Regions from separate parts of the Mesorhizobium sp. M0052 genome, predicted to be linked through region 3. Evidence: predicted binding sites of a transcription regulator. Region 3 holds the regulator's gene; each other region holds the start of a gene.
The links. Region 3 encodes PhoB, which activates phosphate uptake and scavenging genes when phosphate is short. Its sites were predicted from a motif close to TGTCATNNANCTGTCAT; they were not measured.
Positions count from the first base shown of each region.

Region 1: a site for PhoB is predicted at 1,434-1,450, ahead of NKJ77_RS26295 (alkaline phosphatase D family protein). Genes of this name have one in related genera too.
Region 2: a site for PhoB is predicted at 1,915-1,931, ahead of NKJ77_RS12275 (DUF1045 domain-containing protein). Genes of this name have one in related genera too.
Region 4: a site for PhoB is predicted at 2,515-2,531, ahead of ugpB (sn-glycerol-3-phosphate ABC transporter substrate-binding protein UgpB). Genes of this name have one in related genera too.

Region 1 covers NZ_JAMYUS010000023.1:81,796-85,885, forward strand. Annotated here, with positions in the region: gene NKJ77_RS26290 (MFS transporter) at 1-1,258, shown strand, start outside; gene NKJ77_RS26295 (alkaline phosphatase D family protein) at 1,522-3,096, shown strand; gene NKJ77_RS26300 (hypothetical protein) at 3,144-3,422, opposite strand; gene typA (translational GTPase TypA) at 3,620-4,090, shown strand, end outside.
Region 2 covers NZ_JAMYUS010000007.1:271,262-275,351, forward strand. Annotated here, with positions in the region: gene iolE (myo-inosose-2 dehydratase) at 1-556, shown strand, start outside; gene NKJ77_RS12265 (hypothetical protein) at 566-814, shown strand; gene iolB (5-deoxy-glucuronate isomerase) at 1,006-1,818, shown strand; gene NKJ77_RS12275 (DUF1045 domain-containing protein) at 1,973-2,680, shown strand; gene NKJ77_RS12280 (alpha-D-ribose 1-methylphosphonate 5-triphosphate diphosphatase) at 2,715-3,869, shown strand; gene phnN (phosphonate metabolism protein/1,5-bisphosphokinase (PRPP-forming) PhnN) at 3,866-4,090, shown strand, end outside.
Region 3 covers NZ_JAMYUS010000025.1:90,595-94,684, reverse strand. Annotated here, with positions in the region: gene xylF (D-xylose ABC transporter substrate-binding protein) at 1-470, opposite strand, end outside; gene NKJ77_RS27305 (ROK family protein) at 737-1,972, shown strand; gene phoB (phosphate regulon transcriptional regulator PhoB) at 2,003-2,692, opposite strand; gene phoU (phosphate signaling complex protein PhoU) at 2,709-3,413, opposite strand; gene pstB (phosphate ABC transporter ATP-binding protein PstB) at 3,455-4,090, opposite strand, start outside.
Region 4 covers NZ_JAMYUS010000001.1:96,425-100,514, forward strand. Annotated here, with positions in the region: gene NKJ77_RS00480 (bifunctional diguanylate cyclase/phosphodiesterase) at 1-2,114, opposite strand, end outside; gene NKJ77_RS00485 (hypothetical protein) at 2,262-2,408, opposite strand; gene ugpB (sn-glycerol-3-phosphate ABC transporter substrate-binding protein UgpB) at 2,594-3,904, shown strand; gene ugpA (sn-glycerol-3-phosphate ABC transporter permease UgpA) at 3,975-4,090, shown strand, end outside.

The DNA of each region.
Region 1 (4,090 bases), on a different contig from region 3:
CCAGCGCTACGCTTTCGTCGTGGTTGGCGTCATCTTCCTCTGCTTGTTGATCGCGGCCGGGCTTCGTTCCGCACCCTCGGTGATGATGCTGCCGTTGGATAAAAGCTTCGGCTGGGGGCGCGATACGGTTTCGATTGCCGCCGCGATCGGCATCTTCCTTTACGGCCTGACCGGGCCGTTTGCCGCCGCATTGATGGAGCGTATCGGCTTGCGCCGCACGCTGCTTGCCTCGCTTGTGATCATGTCGGGCTCGACCGCGCTCAGCCTGCTGATGACCGAGCCATGGCATCTGTTCCTCACCTGGGGCGTGTTTTCAGGTATCGGCTCCGGCGCGGTCGCCACCGTGCTCGGCGCCACCATCGTCAACCGCTGGTTCAAGACCAATCGCGGCTTGGTGATGGGGCTGATGTCGGCCTCCAGCGCCACGGGCCTCTTGGTGTTCCTGCCGCTGCTGGCATCGCTCGCCCAGTCGGGCGGCTGGCAGCCCGTCGCTACCGCCGTCTCGATCGCCACCGCCTGTCTTCTGCCGCTGGTCTGGCTGTTGGTTCCGGAGCGTCCCGCTTCGATCGGCATGGTGCGCTATGGCGCCGGGGCGGATGACGTGCCGCCGGTATCGCCGGCATCGCAAGGCAATTTCCTGGCGCATACGCTCAACACGCTGCGCCGCGCCGCCGGCACCCGCGTCTTCTGGTATCTGTTCGCCACGTTCTTCATCTGCGGCTTCACCACCAACGGGCTGGTCGGCACGCATCTGATCTCCTTCTGCGGCGACATGGGCATCCCCGAGGTACAGGCCGCAGGCCTGCTGTCACTGATGGGTATTTTCGACCTGATCGGTACGACGCTCTCGGGCTGGCTCACCGACCGTTTCGACCCGCGCAAGCTGCTCGGCGTCTACTACGGCATTCGCGGCCTGGCGCTGATCTATCTGCCCTATTCCGGCTTCTCGGCGACCAGCCTGATCATCTTCGCCGTGCTCTACGGTCTCGACTGGATCGCCACCGTGCCGCCGACGCTCAGGCTCGCCAACGAGGCCTTCGGTGACCGCAGCGGCCCGATCGTGTTCGGCTGGATCGTAGCCGGCCACCAAGTCGGCGCCGCCACCGCCGCCGCCTTCGGCGGCACCATGCGCGAACTGCAGGGCAATTACGAACTGGCTTTCCTGATCGGCGGCATGACGGCGATCGTGGCTGCGTGTCTGTCGCTGCTGATCAATACGAGCAGGCCGGCTTTCGATCCGGAGCCGCAAGCGGCGTAAGGCGCGGTACTAATCTCCCCCCTCAGGGGGGAGATGGCCGCGAAGCGGCCAGAGGGGGTCCGTGCGACCGGACTCAGCCTCTTGCGCATAGGAGGTCGGCGCTCCAAGCGAGGCGACCCCCTTCTGTCGCCTTCGGCGACATCTCCCCCCTCAAGGGCGGAGATCACCTGTCGATTGTTATCAAAGTTTCATCTTCCCGAGATGTGGCTGAAACATTGAAGCTGGAGCTTGCTGGCACCGTTCGAAGCCATCAGGAGACAGCCATGAACAAGATCTCGTTGACCCGCCGCGCTCTCGTCACCTCTGCCAGCGCCGCCGGTCTGCTCGGCGCATCGGGGCTCGCTTTGCCCTATTATTCGCGCGCCAGCCAGCGCCCGGCCTTCACCCATGGCGTCCAGTCCGGCGATGTCGATGCCTCGAGCGGCATGGTGTGGACGCGCACCGACCGGCCTTCGCGCGTCATGTTCGAAGTGTCGTCGACGGAAAACTTCGCCAATGCGACGCGGCTGGCGCCGCTCGATACCTCGCCGGCCAGCGACTTCACGGTCAAGCGCCTGCTCACCGACCTCGCCTCCGACCAGGATATCTTCTACCGGATGACTGCCGCCGACCTGTCGGATATCAACGCCGTTTCCGAACCGATCGTCGGCCGTTTCCGCACAGCACCCGCCTCGAAGCGCGACATAAGATTCGCATGGTCGGGCGACACGGCCGGCCAGGGCTGGGGAATCGATGAGACCGGCATGAAAACCTACGCCACCATCGCCAGGCACACGCCGGATTTCTTCCTGCATTCCGGCGACACCATCTATGCCGATGGCGCCATGAAGGACGAGGTAGACCTGCCTGGCGGCGGCAAGTGGAAAAACGTCGTCCTGATCGACGGCAAGCGCAAGGTGGCCGAGACGCTGGATGAGTACCGCGACCAGTGGAAATACAACATGATGGACAAAAACGTTCTGGCCTTGAGCGCCATCTGCCCGACCTTCTACCAGTGGGACGATCACGAGGTGCTGAACAACTGGTCGGATTCGAAGAATCTCGGCGCCGACAGCCGCTACACCGAAAAATCCGTCCATGTGCTCGCGGCGCGTGCGGCGCGCGCCTTCCATGAGATGACGACGATCCGCTACGAGCCGTCCGAGCCCGGCCGCGTCTACCGCAAGATCGCGCATGGGCCGCTGCTCGACGTGTTCTTCCTCGACATGCGCTCCTATCGCGGCCCGAACGGCCCCGACATGCAGGAGGACATGACGCCGCAGTCACGCATGCTGGGCGAACAGCAGACGAAATGGCTGAAGCGCGAGCTGACGAATTCCAGGGCGACCTGGAAGATCATTGCCGCCGACATGCCGCTCGGCCTCGTCGTCTGGGACGACGGCGCCAAGAAGGTCGGCGCGGAAGCCATCAGCAATGGCGACAATGGCCTGCCCAAAGGCCGCGAGCTCGAGATCGCCGACCTGTTGCGCTACATCAAGACTGCCGGCATCACCAACACGGTCTGGTTGACCGCCGATGTCCACTACACGGCGGCGCACTATTACAACCCCGACAAGGCGCGGTTCCAGGATTTCAATCCTTTCTGGGAATTCGTCTCGGGCCCGATCCACGCCGGTACCTTCGGTCCCAATGATTTCGACATGACCTTCGGCCCGGAGCTGAAATTCATCAAGGCGCCGACCACCGAACAGGGCCAGAACCTGCCACCCTCGGCCGGCCTGCAGTTCTTTGGCCTGGTGGACATTTCAGGGGCGACAGAGCAGCTGACCGTGCGGCTGATGGATCGCGACGACATCAAGCTTTACAAGGTGACGCTCGATCCGGTGCGGTCGGCGTAAGCCTTTGGGTCGGTGCGAAGGATCGCTATGCCTGGAATGGGCAGCCGTCAGTCCGGGTAGCAAACCGTCGGAATCTTCGGCCACACCGCGCTGTCGCAGCCTGCAACCTGCTGCCTCTGCTTGAAAGAGGCGCTGACCGGGCCGGTGACCACGGGGTCGACGCCATCAGGGGCGTCGGCAAACATCTGCTCGGCCGTCCGGTCGGACGACGAAGCCGGATTGGCTTCCTTCACCGTGGCGGCCGATTGAGCGGCATTGGCCGCCAGCACGGCAGCGAATGCGACCGAAGCGATGAGGGGCCAAAATCGATTGAGTTTGTCGGTCATGAATTTCGAACTACCCGGGCCCAGAAAGGTTCCCGCCTTGGTTAACAAAACCATCTCACACCGAGATGCTTAAGATTTGATGAGTATTTGGTGGTGCGCCTCCTCTTTCGCAATTGCGAAAAACCCTGTATGAGCCGCGCAACCGAAAGAGGCGGCGCCCTTTGGCCTGCTGCCTGCAACGCTCCCGAGACCACAAAATGAAAATTCGTAATATCGCGATCATCGCGCACGTCGACCATGGAAAAACCACCCTCGTCGACCAATTGCTGCGGCAATCCGGTTCCTTCCGCGACAATCAGCGCGTCGCCGAGCGCGCCATGGATTCCAACGACCTCGAAAAGGAACGCGGCATCACCATCCTGGCCAAGGCGACCTCGGTCGACTGGAAGGACACCCGCATCAACATCGTAGACACCCCCGGCCACGCCGATTTCGGAGGTGAGGTCGAGCGCATCCTGTCGATGGTGGATTCGGCGATCGTGCTGGTCGACGCGGCCGAAGGCCCGATGCCGCAGACCAAGTTCGTCGTCGGCAAGGCGCTCAAGGTCGGCCTGAAGCCGATCGTCGTCATCAACAAGATCGACCGTCCGGACGCCCGCCACGTCGAAGTGGTCAACGAGGTGTTCGACCTGTTTGCAGCGCTTGACGCCACTGACGAGCAGCTCGAC
Region 2 (4,090 bases), on a different contig from region 3:
GCCGAAATTGTCGAACGACGAGATGAGGGCCTATGCCAGGCGCCTCACCGAGTTCGGCGAATGGTGCGCAGAGCAAGGCATGCCGCTGTCCTATCACCATCACATGGCGGCGGTGGTCGAGACCGAGCCGGAGCTCGATGCCTTCGTGCGCCATTCCGGCGAAGGCATTCCGTTGCTGCTCGATGCAGGGCATCTCGCCTTTGCCGGTGGCGACGTGCTGCGCGCCATCGACAACCACCACAAGCGCATCAGCCATGTCCATGTGAAGGATGTGCGCATGGGCGTGATCGACGGGCTCGACCGCACGAAGCAGTCCTTTCTCGACGCCGTGGCGCTCGGTGCCTTCACGGTGCCTGGCGACGGTTCGCTCGATTTCGGCGCCATCGTGCAGCGCTTCGCCGACCATGGCTATGAAGGCTGGTTCGTCGTCGAGGCCGAGCAGGACCCGAAGAAGAACCCGCCGCTCAAGATGGCGCAGGTCGGCCACAAGGAATTGATGCGGGTGATGACGGCGGCCGGCTACACGGTGGAAACGCAGGGTTTTCCCAATGCCTGAGGCGATCCGATGAAGGATTACGAGCACCCGTTCTTCCGGCCGCTGTGGCGGCGCGTTGCCGTCGTCGCCGTCTGCGTGATCTGGGCCGGAATAGAATTCGCCTCCGGCACCCCATTCTGGGGCATCATTGCGCTCGGCTTTGCCGCCTACGCGGTGTGGCAGTTCTTCTATCTTTACAAGCCGGTGGAGGAGAGCAAGGCTGCGCCTGATCGACCGAAGACCGGCGAAGCGAAGGCGGACGCCGGACCGAAGGAATGAAGCGGCCGTGGCTCGGAAGGCTTGCGGGTCGGACACTGGACACCTGGCGTATCGCCTACGTCGATGATTGGCCGGAACGTCCCTCGCTTCGTCATCCTAGGGTCTTCGCGACGGAGCTTCGCTCCTGCTTCGCCCTAGGATGACGAAGTTGAGAGGCCGACCTCGAAGACATGCGATAGGAGAGACAAAACATGTCGAAACTGCTCGTCAAAGCCGACAAGGGCCATGGCCGCGTCGCCCATGTCACGCCCAAAAGCGCCGGATGGACCTATGTCGGCTTCGACCTGCACCGGCTGAAGCCGGGCGCGACCGCATCCGGCAAGACGCGGGATCGCGAAGTCTGCCTGGTGTTCGTCACCGGCAAGGGCACGGCAAAGGCGGGCGGCCAGGAACTCGGCCTGCTCGGCGAGCGCATGTCGCCCTTCGAGGGCAAGCCGTGGTCGGTCTATATTCCGGAGGGTTCGGACTGGTCGGTCACCGCCGACACCGATCTCGAGCTCGCGGTTTGCTCGGCGCCGGGCCTGGGCGGCGGCTTGCCCGTTCGCGTCATCGCACCCGACGACCTCGGCCAGGAGACTCGGGGCAAAGGCACCAACACGCGCTACGTCACCAACATATTGCCCGAGGGTAAGCCGGCCGACTCGCTGCTGGTGGTCGAGGTCATCACGCCCGGCGGCCACACATCGAGCTACCCGCCGCACAAGCACGACCAGGACAATCTGCCTGCCGAATCCTATCTCGAGGAAACCTACTACCACCGCCTCAACCCGCCGCAGGGTTTTGCCTTCCAGCGCGTCTACACCGACGCCGACAAGACCGGCGCCCGCGAGTTGGACGAAGCCATGGCGATCGAGGACGGCGATGTTGTGCTGGTGCCCAAGGGCTATCACCCCTGCGCCGCCTGCCACGGCTACGACCTCTATTACCTCAACGTCATGGCCGGGCCGAAGCGGACGTGGAAGTTCCACAACGCGCCCGAGCACGAGTGGCTGACGAAGGCCTGATCGGCCTTCGCTTGCGCCGGAAGCGGTTGGTCCAGCAGCAAAAAATCGTCGGCTAACGATCCATGGGGTCGATTTGCCTTCGAAAACCCGCATAAGCTTCGTCAATCCGTCATGGAAATCACCTATGGCAGCGGGCTGACGAGGATTTTTTTCGATGCGCTACGCCATCTATTTCACCCCAAGGCAGGACGAGCCGTTGGCGCGGATCGCCGCCAACTGGCTGGGCCGCGACCCCTTTGGTGCCGCCGCCAGACCCGTCGAGGCGGTGGGCGAGCTCTCGGCGGCCGAAGTCGCCTTTCACACCGCATCGGCGCGGCGCTACGGTTTTCATGCGACGCTGAAAGCGCCCTTCCGGTTGGCGGTCAACGAAACCGAAAGCTCGCTGCGCGCGGCGCTGGACGCCTTTGCCGAAGCAACGCCGACCATCACCATCCCGCGCCTGGTCGTCAGCCAGATCGATGGTTTCTTCGCTTTGGTGCCGGAAGGCCCGCTGCCGCCGCTCAACCGTTTCGCCGATGATGTCGTGCTTAGCTTCGACCGTTTTCGCGCGCCGCTCACCGAAGCGGAAATCGAACGGCGCAGCCCGGATTCGCTGAAGGCGGCCGAGTTCCGCAATCTCTGTCAGTGGGGCTACCCCTACGTGTTCGAGACCTTTCGCTTCCACATGACACTGTCCGGCCGGGCCGGGCCGCAGGAAAGCCAACGTCTGCGCGCGGCAATTGACAGCCTGTTCGCCGATGTGCTGCAGCAGCCGGTGCTGGTGGATGCGCTGACGCTGTTCGTCGAAACCGAACCGGGCGCTCCGTTCATGGTGCTTTCGCATCATGCGCTCGGCCGCCGCGCTGCCCGAAAAACCGCCTGACCGGAATTCGTCCGAGTAACCAGGGACTGCCTGAATGACCGCCGAAACTGTTCTCCACAACGCCCGCATCGTGCTTGCCGACGAGATCGTCGAAGGGTCGCTCGTGCTGCGCGACGGTTTTATTTCCGGCATCGACGCCGGCACCGCCCACACCGGCGGGAACATGGGCGGCGAGGACATGGGCGGCGACTACATCATTCCCGGCCTGGTCGAGCTGCACACTGACCATCTTGAAGGCCACTATGCGCCGCGCCCGAAAGTGCGCTGGAACCCGATCGCCGCCGTCCTTGCCCATGACGCGCAGGTGGCCACCGCCGGCATCACCACCGTCCTCGACGCTTTGCGTGTCGGCATGGACGAGGACGCGGATATTACCTCCGACGATATCCGCAAGCTCGCCGGCGCGATCGAGGACAGCGTCGCGAAAGACCGGTTGCGGGCCGACCATTTCCTGCACCTGCGCTGTGAGGTCTCGGCGCCGGATTGCTTGCGGGCTTTCGCCAATTTCGATGGCGACGGGCGGGTCAAACTGGCCTCGCTGATGGACCATGCGCCGGGACAGCGCCAGTTCGTCAATCTCGAGACCTACGCCCATTACTATCAGCGCAAGCTGAAATTGACCGACCGCGACTTCCAATTGTTCTGCGAAAAGCGGATGTCGGAATCGGCGAAGAATTCGGGACCGAACCGGGTGGCGATATCAGCCGCCTGCAACGAGCGGGGCATTGTGCTGGCGAGCCATGACGACGCCACATCAGGCCATGTCGACGAGGCGATCGAACAAGGCGTGCGCGTCGCGGAATTCCCGACCACGCTGGAAGCCGCCAAGGCCTCGAAGGATGCCGGGCTCGGCGTGCTGATGGGCGCGCCCAACGTCATGCGCGGCTCCTCGCATTCGGGCAATGTCTCGGCCCGCACGCTGGCCGGCGACGGCCTGCTCGACATATTGTCGTCCGACTACATTCCCTTCAGCCTGATCCAGTCGGCCTTCTTCCTCGGCGACGTCGTCGAGGGCATTTCCCTGCCGCAGGCGGTTGCGATGGTGTCGAAGAATCCGGCCGAGGCGATCGGCCTCAACGACCGCGGCGTCATCGAACAGGGCCGCCGCGCCGATCTGGTGCGTGTGCGCGTCGACGACCATGTGCCGGTCGTGCGCACTGTCTGGCGCCAAGGGCGCCGGGTCGCCTGATGGTCTCGGCGTCGATCGAGCGCGAACTCAGCAGCGAGGCCTTTCCGCTCCGCAACGGCGTGTTTGTCGCCGTCGTCGGCCCGAGCGGCGCCGGCAAGGATACGGTAATCGGCTATGCCCGCACCTTGTTTGCCGACGAGACGAGGCTGGAGTTCGTCCGCCGGGTCATCACCAGGCCGAGCGACGCCGCAAGCGAGGATCACGACACGCTGGCCGACGCC
Region 3 (4,090 bases):
GAGCCAGAGCCCTTTATGAAGACATAGTTGCCTTCGGGCTTCGCCTTGAACACTTCGCGGGCCTGCATGCGGCCGACTTCCTTGTTGTCGAAGGTCAGGTAAAAAACGTCCTTGTTCTCGATCAGGCGGTCATAGCCGACGACCGGAATGCCTTCGTCCAGCGCCTTCTGCACCGCCGGGCCGATGGCCGAGGCGTCCTGCGCCAGGATGATCAGCGAGTTGGCGCCCTGCGAGATCAGGCTTTCGACGTCGGTCAGCTGCTTGCCGGGATTGGACTGCGCGTCGGCCGAAATGTACTTGTCGCCGGCGGCTTCGATCGCCGTTTTCATCGCCGCCTCGTCGGTCTTCCAGCGCTCTTCCTGGAAGTTCGACCACGACACGCCGATGACCTTGTCCTTCGCCTGCGCGACCGACATCAGCGCCAGCGACATGGCGACACCCGCCAGCATGGCGGCTGCAAATCTGTTCATTATAACCCTCCCTGCGCCGCCCACGGCGCGACAAAACCGGCCCGAAGGCCTGCACAAAGAGGCTCCATTTTTTCGAGCCTCGAAAAAATACTGGTTCAATGATAAGGCACTGTCAACATCGATTATGATGGATTCTGATAGCGTTGCCGAATTTTTTCGAGCTCCGCAATAAACAATGACAGGGCTGCCGGCGTCTGCCAATATTTGGCTGGTGCCGTCGAACGCCTTCACTATCATGAGGCGCGAGGAGGCCGGGAGGAAAACAAATGTCGGTTGGGATCCGCCACGACGATCTGCGCCGTCGCAACCGTGCGATGGTGATTTCGGCCGTGCGCCGGGCCGGCCAGCCGTCGCGGACCGAGATTGCGGCGACCACCGGCCTCAGCCATTCGACGATATCGGCAATCTCGTCTGATCTAATTCAAGAAGGCATCCTGATTGAAGGCAAGCCTGGCGAGACCGGCTCGCTGAAACGCGGCCGGCCGCAGGTCGGCCTTGGCCTCAACCCGGAAGCGGCGGCGGTCATGACCGTGGTGCTGTCGCTGAACTTCCTCTCCGTCACCGTCATCGACTATGCCGGCCAGGTGGTCGCGGAAGAACAGCGCCGGCTCGACACGCTGACCATGCCGCGCGACGAGCTGATCGGCGAATGCGTAGCAATCGTCGGGCGGCGTCTCGCGGACCCGGACCTCGATGTCCAGAGCATCGCCCGCATTGCCATGGGCATCCAGGGCATCACCGATTCGCAGGCGCGGGCCATGCTGTGGTCGCCAATCACGCCACTGACCGACATTGCCTTCGCCGACATGTTGGAAGCGGAATTCGGCATTCCTGCCACCATGGAGAACGACTGCAATATGATGGCGGTGGCCCTGCAATGGCGCCAGCCCGAGCGCTACCGCGACAATTTCATCGCGATCCTCTTGTCGCACGGCATCGGCATGGGGCTGGTGCTGAAAGGCGAACTGTTCACCGGCACCCATTCCTCGGGCGGCGAGTTCGGCCACATGATCCACCGTCCGGGCGGCGCGCTCTGCCGCTGCGGGCGGCGCGGCTGCGTCGAGGCCTATGCCGGAAACTACGCCATCTGGCGCAGCGCCAAAATGATGAGCGAAGATGCCGAGCCGGTCGATATCGGCGACGCTGATATGCGCGCACTCGCCGCGCGCGCCCGCGAAACCGATGGCCCGGAGCGCGAAGCCTATCGCAAGGCCGGTGAGGCGCTCGGCTTCGGCCTCGGCAGCCTGTTTGCGCTGATCGACCCGGCGCCTGTCGCCATGGTTGGCGTCAGCGCCGCCGCCTTCGACCTGATCGAGCCGGCATTGCGCGAAGCGATCGCCCAGACCGCCGGCGGCCAGCACTCGAAATCGATCTCCTTCGACACCGAGCCCAACGAGCTGCCGCTGATCCGCGAAGGCTGTGCCATGCGCGCGCTCGGCTTCGTCGATCAGGAGATTTTCGCGCCGGGCATTCAGGCCAAATCCGGCAAGCATGTCGCCTGAATGGCCGGCAACGGCGCGACGCGCAGCATCCTAGTCTTCCCTGATCGCGTAGCCGGCGCCGCGAATGGTACGGATGACATCCGGCATGCGGCCGTTGTTGACCGCTTTGCGTAAGCGCCCGACATGGACGTCGACGGTTCGCTCGTCGATGTAGATCGTCTCGCCCCAGACATTGTCGAGCAGCTGGCTGCGCGAGAACACGCGGCCGGGATGGCGCATCATGAATTCGAGCAGCCGGAACTCGGTCGGTCCGAGCCTGATCTCGCTCTTCTTGCGGTAGACACGGTGCGACTCGCGGTCGAGCACGATGTCGCCGACCTTGAGCACGCTGGACAGCACTTCCGGCTTGGCCCGGCGCAGCAGCGCCTTCACGCGCGCCATGAACTCCGGCGTCGAGAATGGCTTGACCAGATAGTCGTCGGCACCGGTGGACAGGCCGCGCACGCGATCGCTTTCCTCACCGCGCGCGGTCAGCATGATGATCGGCAGCCGCTCGGTTTCGGGCCGCACTCTAAGCCGCCGGCAGAGCTCGATGCCGGAAACAGCGGGCACCATCCAGTCGAGCACCAGGAGATCGGGCACGTTTTCCTGCAGGCGGATCTCGGCCTCGTCGCCGCGTGTCACCACCTCGACGTGATAGCCTTCGGATTCGAGGTTGTAGCGGAGGAGCACGCCTAGCGGCTCCTCGTCCTCCACGACCATGATGCGTGGCGCGATCATAGGCAGTTCACCCTCATCAGGCCGGCGTGGCCATCGCCGTCTCGTCCTGCTTCGGACGATTGGCGGGCAATTGCTGGCCGGTCAGCACATAATACGCATTTTCGGCGATGTTGGTGACATGATCGCCGATGCGCTCAAGATTCTTGGCGCAGAACAAGAGATGCGTGCAGGCGGTGATGTTGCGAGGGTCTTCCATCATGTAGGTCAAGAGCTCACGAAACACGGACGTGTATTTGACGTCGATGCGCTCGTCGTCATTCCTGAGTTTTGCAAGAGCTGCCGCATCGGTGGCGGCATATTCCTCGACGACGCCTTGCACCTGGATCAGCACCAGCTGCGCCATGGCATCGATGGAGTGCGAGAGGTCGCGCGGCGTGACGCTCAAGCCCACGGTGCCGACGCGTTTGGCGATGTTCTTGGCGAGATCGCCGATGCGCTCGAGGTCGCCGGCCATGCGGATCGAGCCGACCACGGCGCGCAGATCGTTGGCCATCGGCTGGCGCTTGGCGATCAGCGTGATGGCGCGGTCGTCCAGTTCGCGCTGGCGCGCATCCATGATGGCGTCGTCGGAAACGACACGCTGTGCCAGCGCATTGTCCGAATTGAGCAGCGCCCTGGTCGAGCCGCTGACCATCGAGCCTGCCAGATCGCCCATGTCGCGGATCAGCTTGCTGATCTGCCCGAGCTCTTCATCGAAGGAGGCGACGGTATGTTCACCCATGATCTTGGTCCTCGTGCCTGAAAATTCACCCGCCGGACGGCTCAGCCGAAGCGGCCGGTAATGTAGTCCTGGGTGCGCTTGTCGTCGGGGTTGGTGAACATCTTGTCGGTGGCGCCCTCCTCGACGAGATAGCCGAGATGGAACATCGCTGTACGCTGCGACACGCGCGCCGCCTGCTGCATCGAGTGGGTGACGATGACGATCGTGTAGTTCTGGCGCAGTTCGTCGATCAGCTCCTCGACACGGGCGGTGGCGATCGGATCGAGCGCCGAGCAGGGCTCGTCCATCAGGATCACCTCCGGCGACACGGCGATGGCGCGCGCGATGCACAGGCGCTGCTGCTGGCCGCCGGACAGGCCGGTGCCGGGCTCCTGCAGGCGGTCCTTGACCTCGTTCCAGATCGCAGCCTTCTTCAGGCTCTGCTCGACGATCTGGTCCATGTCGGACTTGCGCTTGGCCAGCCCATGGATGCGCGGGCCGTAGGCGACGTTCTCGTAGATCGACTTCGGGAACGGGTTGGGTTTCTGGAACACCATGCCGACGCGGGCGCGCAGTTCGACGACATCGATGTTCTTGTCGTAGATGTCGTCTTCATCGAGCGTGATCTTGCCGGTCACCCGCGCCGAATCGATGGTGTCGTTCATGCGGTTGAGGCAGCGCAGAAAGGTCGACTTGCC
Region 4 (4,090 bases), on a different contig from region 3:
GGGAAGGCGCGGAGATTGGACAGCGAGGAGTAGCCGGTGCCGAAATCGTCCATCGCCACACGCACGCCAAGCGCCTTCACCTGGCGCAAGGTCGCCAGCGCGCGCGGCATGTCCTTGACCAGCGCCGTTTCGGTGATCTCGAGTTCGAGCCTGCCGGGCGTCAGGCCGGAGCCGAGCAGGACTTCATGCACCTTGCGGCTGAAATTCGGATTGTGGAGCTGCACCGCCGAGACATTGACCGCGACGGTGAGAGGGTTCTTCCAGCGCGCTGCCTCGGCGCAGGCCGTCGCCAGCACCCATTCGCCGATCTGGATGATGACGCCGCTGTCTTCGGCCACCGGGATGAAGGTCGCCGGCGACACGTCGCCGCGCTGCGGATGGCGCCAGCGGATCAGCGCTTCGAACCCAACCATCCGCCCGCTGCTGATCTCCTTTTGTGGCTGGTAGACGAGGCGAAACTCATCGCGCGCCATGGCCTGGCGCAGTTCGTGCTCCATCACGCGCCGGTCTCGCGCCTCGGCGCCCATCGAGGCCTCGAAGTAACGGTAAGTGTCCTTGCCCTCGGCCTTGGCGCGGTAGAGCGCGGTGTCGGCGTGGCTGACCAGGAGTGTCGGCTCATCGGCGTCGAGCGGATAAAGTGCAATGCCGATGCTGGCCGACACCAGCCCGCCACCGACCGACAGCCGGTTTTCCTCGCGCATGGCCGCCAGCACCGCCTCGGCGATGCGGCCGGCCGCCTGCGGATCGGGAAGGTTCGGAGCGATGATGGCGAACTCGTCGCCGCCGAGACGCGCCAGCATCTGTCCGTGGCGGAGCACGGCGGAGGCGCATAGCGCCACCTTCTGCAGCATGGCATCGCCGGCGCCATGCCCGAACAGGTCGTTCACTTCCTTGAAGCGGTCGAGGTCGAGCAGCAGCAGCGCAAGATGCCCACCCTTGCCGCCGCGATCCATTGCGGCAATTTCGGCCTCGAGCCGGCCGGAGAAACTGCGGCGGTTGGGGAGCCCGGTCAACGGGTCGAAATGGGCGAGGCGCAGGATCTCCTGCTCGGCCTTCCTGCGTTCGCGGATGTCGCGCACGGCGACCACGCTGTGCCGCTTGCCGCAATAGTCGATGCTTCTGGCGATAAGTTCGACGGGGATGGTGGCGCCGTCATGGGCTCTGAGTTCGGCTTGCTGTGCCTGTCCGCTGCAGTCGGACATGCCGGCCGCGGTGCGTTCGCCGAAGAGGTCGCCAAGCAGCATCGCGTTCAGCACTTCCGGCGCAATGCCGGTGAGTGCCGCGATGCTGTCATTGGCGCTGACGATGCGGGCGCCGTCGCAGACGATCAGCCCCTCGACGGCGGCGTTGGCGAGGCCGTGCATGCGCTCGGCCTCGAGCTTGTGACGCCGGAAGCGAAGGTCGATCCACAATGCTGCGGCTGAAAGCACCAGGATAGCCATGCTGACTGCGGCGGCGGCGAAGGCCTGCGACACCGGTTCGACCGTGAACTGCGATATCTCGATGGAGGAGTCCGGGAAGATCGACACCGCGCCCATGGCGATGAAGTGCAGGCTGCAGATCGCCAGCGTCAACAGGATGGCGGCGGCGATTGTGGCCTGCATGGACGGCCGTCGCAACACGACCAGCAGCGCCAGCGCGGCGAGGGTGACGCCTGTCAGCACCGAGACGCCGACCAGCAGCGGGTTCCAGACGATGCGCCCTTCGACCTCGAAGGCGGCCATGCCGATATAGTGCATGGCGGCGATACCAGCGCCGAGGACCGCGCCGCCGACCAGAGGGTAGTCGATGCCCCGGCGCAAGGTGGCGATCCACATGCCCGCAGCGGTCAGGGCGACGGAACCGGCGAGCGAAAGCGCCGACATTTCCGTATTGTAGGCGTTGGGGATTCCGGGAGAAAAGGCAAGCATTGCGATGAAGTGCGTCGCCCAGATACCGAAGCCGGTGGAAGTGGCTGCTATCATCAGCCAGGTATAGCGGTTGCGCTCGCTCGAGCGGTCGACATGGCGAAGCAGGTTGACCGCCGAGAAGGAAGAAATACCGCAAATGAGCGCTGCCAGTGCGACCAGTCTCAGATCGTGCTCATGCACGATACAATTATAGACCGTCAGCATCTCGCCCCACCTGCTCTCCCACAGCAATCAAGCCGTCCACTTGATTAGTATGCCACGCTTGACGAAGAATCGGTTATGCGAACTACAACTACAGCGGGTTTTTCGGGTTGTACGTTGCGGCGATCCTGTCTCATTCCAGACGCACGGTTACAGCAGCGCCTGGCGCGATGCCGCTCGGCCGATCTCGATCTGGCCGAGCGCCGGTTTGGCGGCCGCACGGTGCAGGTGCGTGGCGCTGTCACGCGGGCCCTTCACGCATCGCTGGGCGGTCGGCGATCCTTGCAGGCCCACCATGCCCCATTCTATCGCTGAGCCGGCTTGGCATTTCTCTCTGTCCTCGTTGCAAGGCGAGGGGGCGCGAAGTTAGCCGGGTATGAAATTCACGAAACAGCAACAAATCCGTTGTCCGATTGTCATCAGCGACACATATTGCGTTCGCGGGAGCGCCCCTTTCGCCAATGACAAACGGGAGATGAAACATGAAGTTGTTCGGCTTTGCGGCCGGTGTTGCCGCCACCTTGACCCTGCTTTCCACCACCTCCGCCTTCGCCGCCACCCAGATCAGTTGGTGGCATGCAATGACCGGCGCCAATGCCGAGGTGGTCGACAAGATCGCCAAGGATTTCAATGCCAGCCAGAGCGACTATGAAATTCTCCCTGTTTTCAAGGGCACCTATCCCGAAACGCTGAATGCCGGCATCGCTGCCTTTCGTGCGGGGCAAGCGCCCGACATCATCCAGGTGTTCGACGTGGGTACCGGCGTCATGATGGCCGCCGAAGGTGCGATCAAGCCGGTGGCCGATGTGCTGACCAGCGCCGGCGTGACCTTCGACAAGAGCCAGTATTTGCCCGGCATCGTCGGCTACTATTCGAAGCCGGACGGGACCATGCTGTCCTTCCCCTATAATTCCTCGTCGCCCATCCTCTATTACAACAAGGATATCTTCCAGAAGGCCGGGCTTGACGTGAACAATCCGCCAAAGACCTGGAACGAGGTGTGGGAAGCCGCCAAGAAGATCAAGGCGAGCGGCGCCGCTTCCTGCGGCTATACCTCGACGTGGTTGACCTGGATCCACCTTGAGGCCTTCGCCGCCTGGAACGACGTTTCCTATGGCACCAACCAGAACGGACTTGCCGGAACCGACGTCGAGCTCAAGATCAATGCGCCGATCTTCGTCAATCATTTCCAGGCGCTCGCCGACCTGGCCAAGGACGGCACCTTCAAATATGGCGGCCGTACATCCGAAGCCAAGCAGATCTTTCTTGCCGGAGAATGCGGCATCTTCACCGAATCGTCGGGGGGTCTCGGTGACATCGTCAAATCGGGCATGAACTACGGCATCGGCCAGCTTCCCTATGATAGTGACGCCAAGGGCGCGCCCCAGAACACCACGCCGGGCGGCGCCAGCCTGTGGGTGTTCGGCAACAAATCGGACGAGGAATACAAGGGCGTCGCGGCGTTCTTCTCCTACCTGTCCAAGACCGAAGTGCAGGAGTATCTGCACCAGAAGTCGGGTTATCTGCCGGTGACGCTCGCTGCCTATGAGGCGACCAAGAAGTCCGGCTTCTATGACAAGAACCCGGGCCGTGAGACGCCGATCCTGCAGATGCTGGGCAAGGCGCCGACCGAGAACTCGAAGGGCGTGCGCCTCGTCAACCTGCCGCAGGTGCGCGACATCGAGAATGAGGAGTTCGAGAAGATGCTGGCCGGCCAGCAGACTGCGCAGCAGGCGCTCGACAACGCGGTCGCACGCGGCAACAAGGCGATTCAGGAAGCGATCGGAAACTGAAGCGATTGTCAGTTGAACCTCGTCCACGCGGACCCGCGTGGACGATTTCCTGAATAGCGAGGGAATCACCCTGTCTCCACGCGTCGTCTTTCCCAACAAGACCCTGCCTTACCTGCTGGTGGCGCCGCAACTCGCCATTACGCTGATCTTTTTCTACTGGCCGACCGGGCAGGCGCTCTACCAGTC